DNA from 2 places in the Streptococcus sp. CCH8-C6 genome. Region 1 is predicted to be linked to the other one. Evidence: predicted binding sites of a transcription regulator. Region 1 holds the regulator's gene; the other holds the start of a gene.
What was found. The regulator HrcA, encoded in region 1, represses chaperone genes, less so after heat shock. The targets are predictions, from matches to a motif close to TTAGCACTCNNNNNNNNNGAGTGCTAA.
Positions count from the first base shown of each region.

Region 1 (3,423 bases):
TACCATGTGATCGATAATCTTTTGGTCAAAGTCATCACCACCGAGTTTGTTGTCACCAGCAGTTGCCAATACATCAAAGACACCATCACCCAACTCAAGGATTGAAACGTCAAAGGTACCACCACCCAAGTCAAAGACCAAAATCTTTTCTTCTTTATCTTGTTTGTCAAGACCGTAAGCAAGGGCTGCTGCAGTTGGTTCGTTGACGATACGTTCTACTTCAAGACCAGCGATTTTACCAGCGTCTTTAGTCGCTTGACGTTGTGCGTCGTTAAAGTAAGCTGGAACTGTGATAACCGCTTTGCTTACTTTTTCACCAAGGTATTCTTCTGCATAGCCTTTCAAGTATTGCAGAATCATAGCTGAGATCTCTTGCGGAGTGTATTCTTTGCCATTGGCAGCTACTTTTTCAGATGTTCCCATTTTTGATTTAATAGAAATGATTGTATCTGGATTTGTTACTGCTTGACGTTTTGCCGCATCACCAACGATGATTTCACCATTTTTGAATGACACTACAGATGGTGTTGTACGATTTCCTTCTGGATTTGCAATGATTTTGCTTTCAGTTCCTTCAAGAACTGCCACTGCTGAGTTTGTTGTACCTAAGTCAATACCGATAATTTTAGACATATTTTTACCTCTTTTTACTTTAATTTTATTTTTGATACTTTTCTTTGGTTCGCTTCGCTCGTAAGAAGCAAAGCTGAACAATTTTTTATCTTTCTTTCATAGTTTATTGTCGTTTCGGACAAGTCTTACGCAGCAACTGATTGGCAGTTCACTTCGCAAATATTAGTGACTCGCCTAGTTGTAAACTACGACCATAGCCGGTCTTAGGATACGGTCATGAAGTTTGTAGCCTTTTTGGAAGACCTGCGCGATAGTGTCAACTGGGTGCTCATCGTCAGCTGGAACAGTTTGAATAGCCATGTGATAGTTATGATCAAAAGCTCCGTCAGCTGGGATTTCTTCGATGCCCTCTTCTTTGAGAGCATGAATCAAGCTTTCCTGCACCATTTCCAGTCCTTTTTTGACATCATCTGTCAGCCCTTCAACGGCAAGCGCGCGCTCCAGATTATCTATCGAAGGCAAGATAGCTTTTGCCAGGTCCTGGCTGCGGTACCTCTGCAGCTGTTGGCGTTCTTCATTTGCTCGGCGCTGGATATTCTGCATTTCTGCATGAGCGCGGAGATATTTGTTTTCAAAATCTTCTGCCCGCTCATTAGCTAGTTCTAATTCTGATTTTTCAGGGCTTGCTGATTCAGCTTGCTCAGCTGTTTCTACAGCTTCCTCTTTTACTTCCACATCTTCTGGATGTTCTTCTTGTTTATGTTTTGCCACAAGGCACCTCCTTTTTAGGAATATTTATACTATATTTAGTGGACTTCGTAGTGATTGCTGCTAAGGTAACGATAGAAGTCGGTCAGTTTCATGGTCAGCACTCGGTTGACGACATTCATCTGACTGATCAGCCGTTGATAGTCAAGATTGACCGGACCGACAACTGCCAGAACTCCAAATCCTCGATAAGGAATCAGGAATTTGCTGGAAATCAGTGTCAAATCAGCCAAACAGCTTTCTCTACTGTCTGCCACACGTACGCTTTGCATCTGATCCTCAGCCAAGCTGTCGCGAATCTCAAAAGCTACTTTCTGTGGGTCATCAAAAAACTGATAAGCCGTCAGGTCTGAAAATTCCAAGAGCTGAACCTTGCCAGACAGAATCACATTTTCCTTGAAAATATCACCAAAGATATGCTCAAAGAGTTGAATGACATTGTCCGTCGTGGTGAAATAGCGCTGGATAATCTGCGGAATTTCCGTCCGAATCTTGTAATGGATGTCCAGCACTGTCTGTCCCAAGAACCGTTCCCTTACTAGGCCTTTAAGCCTATCCAGGTCTTCTTTTAAGAAGTTGCGCGGAATCATAAACTGACTAGTGATGGTATTGGACTCATCCAAGGTGAAGACTGCCAGAGCCGTGTGCTGACTGAGCACAACAATATCAAAAGCTGTCAAACGCTGCCGACTGGGTTCTACATCCAGTGCAACAACCGTGCATCCACTGAGCTTGGTTAAAAGGTCCGCTGCCTGTTGAAGAATGTCCTCCAAGTTGAAAAACTCATGGTCAAAGGCTTTGATAACCTCATAAAGTTCATTCTCAGCGAGACGATCAAAGAACAGAGAATGCTTGACAAAGTACTGAAAACCAGCCACGCTCGGCTTACGGCCGCTGGACGTATGCGCCTTTTCCAGAAGTCCCTGCTTTTCCAAAGCCGCCATATCGTTTCGGATGGTGGCACTACTAGAATTGATAGAATCCTGCAGGGCTTTGGAGCCGACCGGCTCGTGAGTCTTGGTAAAGATATCAATAATCAAATTCAAAATCTCATTTTGACGCTCCGTGACCACGGCATCACCTCCAATCAAGATTCTGCTGTTGATTAGCACTCAACCATCTCGAGTGCTAACTCATGATTCTATTATACACTCTTCTACTCCAAAGTCAAGACAAAAACTCAAAAAATTAGCACTCTTTTTACAAGAGTGCTAAAAATCAGTCTAGCGACCTAGATTAGTCGTCCAAGATTTGCAAACGGCGCATCAAATAGAAAGAAATTCCTACAAAAAGAAGCAGCCAAACTAGCAGAGCCAAAAATTCTCCGCTCCATAAATGGAAATGAGACCAATCTTTCATATAGCTAGTAAATAGGCCCATAAAGCTATAACGCAGCACCTTAAATAAATCCTCGCTCATATTTGAAAACATAGGAATAAATGCCGCCAAGAGCATGGCTGGGACACTAAGAGATTGTGCCATGACCTGATTTTTACAAAACAGACCAACCATTAAAAAGAAGAAAATTAAGACCAGCATGGTCAATAAGAGAACCAAACTATAGCTGAACAGATGATTAGAAAGCTTAGCTCCTACCAAAATTGGGGTAATGACGATATAAAAAATCCCAATAATTGCTGGCCAGATTAAAGCAGAGAGAATGTATTGACCAGCTGTCACACCAGCCAAGCGCAAACTTTGCAAATTACGTTTTTCTCTTTCCTCAGCTAGGATGATAATAATAGGTGTTCCAACAGACATGGCTAGAGAGAAAGGCAGAGAGATCGTAAGCAACATAGTAGCTAGTTTATCCGCTCCAATTTCCTTACCAGCTCCATTCAAAGAAAAAATAAATTTATAGAGAAAAATAAGGAAAATCGGCATGAAAACCTGCAATAGAATACTTTTATTAGCTAGTGTCACTTGACCTCTTAGCCAAATCATACCTTTTAATTTATTAGACATTTAAGGTACCTCCTGTCAAAGTGATGAAAACATCTTCCAAAGTTGGTTCGCAGGAATGAATACTGATAACATTGGACAAATCCAAACCACCTTGCAGTTCATCAAAGGTAACTGTCT
Region 1 covers NZ_LSJN01000064.1:21,699-25,121, reverse strand. Annotated here, with positions in the region: gene dnaK (molecular chaperone DnaK) at 1-633, opposite strand, end outside; gene grpE (nucleotide exchange factor GrpE) at 808-1,344, opposite strand; gene hrcA (heat-inducible transcriptional repressor HrcA) at 1,380-2,414, opposite strand; gene AX677_RS06570 (ABC transporter permease) at 2,578-3,306, opposite strand; gene AX677_RS06565 (ABC transporter ATP-binding protein) at 3,299-3,423, opposite strand, start outside.

Region 2 (3,423 bases), on a different contig from region 1:
TATTTCCTACATCATACCGCCCATCATGCCTGGATCCATAGCTGGAGCTGGGCTTGCTGGTTCTGGTTGATTAGCCACTACTGCTTCGGTTGTCAAGATAAGGCTGGCAACAGAAGCGGCATTTTGCAAGGCTGAACGAGTCACCTTAACTGGGTCAATGATTCCTGCCTCAATCATGTTAACCCATTCGCCAGTCGCGGCATTAAAGCCTGTACCAACTTCAGAGTTTTTCAGACGGTCAATGACGATTGAACCTTCAAAGCCTGCATTCAGAGCGATTTGACGAACAGGCTCTTCCAAGGCGCGAAGAACGATGTTACGTCCAGTACCTTCATCCCCTGCCAACTCAAGACCTGCGACAGCGTCCAGTACATTGATATAGGCCGTACCACCACCTGAGACGATTCCTTCTTCTACCGCTGCACGAGTTGCATTAAGGGCATCTTCGATACGGAGTTTCATTTCTTTGAGTTCTGTTTCGGTTGCAGCTCCAACCTTAATCACAGCTACACCACCGGACAATTTAGCCAGACGTTCTTGCAGTTTTTCACGGTCAAACTCAGAAGTGCTGCTTTCAATCTGTGACTTAATGACTGCCACACGGTTAGAAATAGCTTCTGGATTGCCAGAACCTTCCACAATCACAGTGCTGTCCTTATCAACAGTGACTTTAGAAGCTTGTCCAAGCGCTTCAATCGTAGCGTCCTTGAGCTCTAAACCAAGGTCATCTGTAATCACTGTACCGCCTGTCAAGATAGCGATGTCTTCCAACATAGCCTTACGACGATCACCAAAGCCTGGTGCCTTAACAGCTACGACATTAAAGGTCCCGCGAATCTTGTTAAGAACCAGCGTTGGCAGAGCTTCTCCGTCCACATCATCTGCGACAATCAAGAGCGGACGATTGGTTTTCAAGATGTTTTCCAATAATGGCAGAATCTCTTGAATATTAGAAATTTTCTTGTCAGTAATCAAGATGTAAGGATTGTCCAGTTCAGCTACCATTTTTTCATTGTCGGTTACCATGTACTGAGACAAGTAGCCGCGGTCAAACTGCATTCCCTCAACTACATCCAGTTCCGTTTCCATCCCTTTGGACTCTTCGATAGTAATAACGCCGTCATTTCCAACTTTTTCCATAGCTTCAGAGATGTACTCGCCGACTTTCTCGCTGCGAGAAGAAACGGCAGCAACCTGAGCAATAGCTTCCTTGTTAGAAACTGGCACTGAGTTAGATTTCAGGGCTTCAACAGCTGTCGCAACGGCTGCTTCAATCCCGCGGCGGATGCCGATTGGATTAGCACCAGCTGTAACATTCTTAATTCCCTCGCGAACGATAGCCTGTGTTAAAACAGTTGCTGTTGTTGTTCCGTCACCAGCGATATCGTTAGTCTTTGAAGCAACTTCTGACACCAGCTTAGCGCCCATGTTTTCAAAATGGTCTTCCAGTTCGATTTCCTTGGCAATGGTTACACCGTCATTGGTGATAAGGGGTGAGCCAAAGGATTTTTCCAAAACGACATTGCGGCCTTTAGGACCCAAAGTCACCTTGACAGTATTTGCTAAGATGTCAACTCCACGAACCATACTGCTTCTTGCATCTGCTGAAAATTTAATATCTTTTGCCATTTTATTATTCCTCTCTTCTAATCTTACTCGACAACTGCTAGAATATTGGCTTCACTGACTAAGAGATAAGTTTCATCTCCGTCCTTGACTTCCACGCCTACGTGATTTTCTACGAGAACCTTGTCCCCTTCCTTGACACTCAGGGCTACCAGCTCACCGTTCAAAGTACGAATACCTTGACCGACTGCGACAACTTCAGCTGTCTTAGTCGCTGCTTGGCCGTTGCCTGCAATGACAAATCCGCCAACTTTCTGCTCTTTTTCTTCTACTTTTAAGACCACACGGTCTCCTAATGGTTTTAACATAGTTTTCCTCCAAAGATTGAATTTTTAGCACTCTAAACTATCGAGTGCTAATCTATAGTTATTATTTTATCACTTGGTCAGAAATAGTCAAGAAAAAAACCGACTAGATAAAAGAAAAATTTTATTTTTTTCTTCACTGCCTCCTGAAGTCGAAGAAAAAAACAAGTCCGAGCTAAAATCCTCTCAGACTTGTCTTTAGGGGGAATGTCTATCTTGCAAGTTTTAGTTTTGCTTCAAAATCATCAATCACTTTTTGCAGATTTAGGAGTCCTCTATAGATACCATAGCCAAACAAAAGCATGGCTAAGATTCCTAGTAGAGCTAGGACGATTCCCGCAATCAGCGCTAGGAGATTGGTCTCATGAAAGAGATAAATCAGAACAAGACCGATGCTGGCAATGGCAAAGAAGAGACTGAACCAGCGTCCTAGATTTTCAATCATATGCTTCTGGTAGTGAATTTCTGTTTCATAGCCTTGAATCAATTCTTGTTCTGTCATGATTTTCTCCGTTCTTTCTTTTATTCTGCCTAAGCAAATTTGTATTAGACTAGCAGCAAATCGGACTTACTGCCAGCCTAAAATTGAGTGAGAATTAGTATTTCAGTTGAGGGTCAAAGATGCCAAGCGCTACACCAATCAAAGCAATGACAACCAAGAGGAGCATAACGAGGTTTGGTGATACTTTTTTCTTGGCCATCAGCCACCAGCAAAGGGTGATAAAGCCAGCTGTTAAGAGACCTGGATAAACACCGTCAATCTTTTCTTGCAGCTTCAGGAAGGCTTCGCCATCAGCATTTTTCAACTCTAATGAAGTCGTTACAGATACCCAAGTTGCAGCAACTGCCCCGATAACCATACCACCAATGACACTGATTGCCTTACGAAGCGCCTGTCCTTTAGGTCCTACAAGGAATTCTACCGCCTTGTCCCCTAATTCATAGCCTTTGAAGTAGGCAAAGCGCATACCGCCATAGATGAGAACATTCCAGACAAGGATGTAGAAGAGAGCGCCGATAGGATTTCCACCTTTCGAGAGTCCAAGGGCAATCCCCAGCAGAACTGGAATCAAGGTTCCAACTACCAAAGAGTCACCGATACCCGCGATAGGTCCCATGAGACCGGCACGCATACCATTGATAGTTTCGCCATCAACAGCGTCACCATTGGCACGCGCTTCTTCCAAACCAGCTGTAATCCCCACTACCAAAGCTCCGAGCTGAGGTTCTGTGTTGAAGAAAGCTGTATAGGTCTGCATAGCTTCTTTCTGCTCTGCTTTGTCTTTGTAGAGTTCTTCCACGATTGGCAGCATAGAGGTCAAGTAGCCGAAAGTCTGCATGTGCTCTTGAGAGAAGCAAGTCAAATGACCATAGTACCAATGGTGGAATGATTTCGCTAAAGTCTTTTTAGTTATTTTCTTTCTTTCAGCCATCTTAGATATCCTCCTCATCGTCATCAAAGTCAGCCCCACCAGCTGGCGCAGTTACTCGA
Region 2 covers NZ_LSJN01000033.1:6,258-9,680, forward strand. Annotated here, with positions in the region: gene groL (chaperonin GroEL) at 7-1,629, opposite strand; gene groES (co-chaperone GroES) at 1,653-1,934, opposite strand; gene AX677_RS03765 (hypothetical protein) at 2,143-2,433, opposite strand; gene AX677_RS03770 (PTS system mannose/fructose/sorbose family transporter subunit IID) at 2,528-3,382, opposite strand; gene AX677_RS03775 (PTS sugar transporter subunit IIC) at 3,366-3,423, opposite strand, start outside.
Region 2: groES (co-chaperone GroES) is a predicted target of HrcA. The motif match lies at 1,959-1,985, and genes of this name have one in related genera.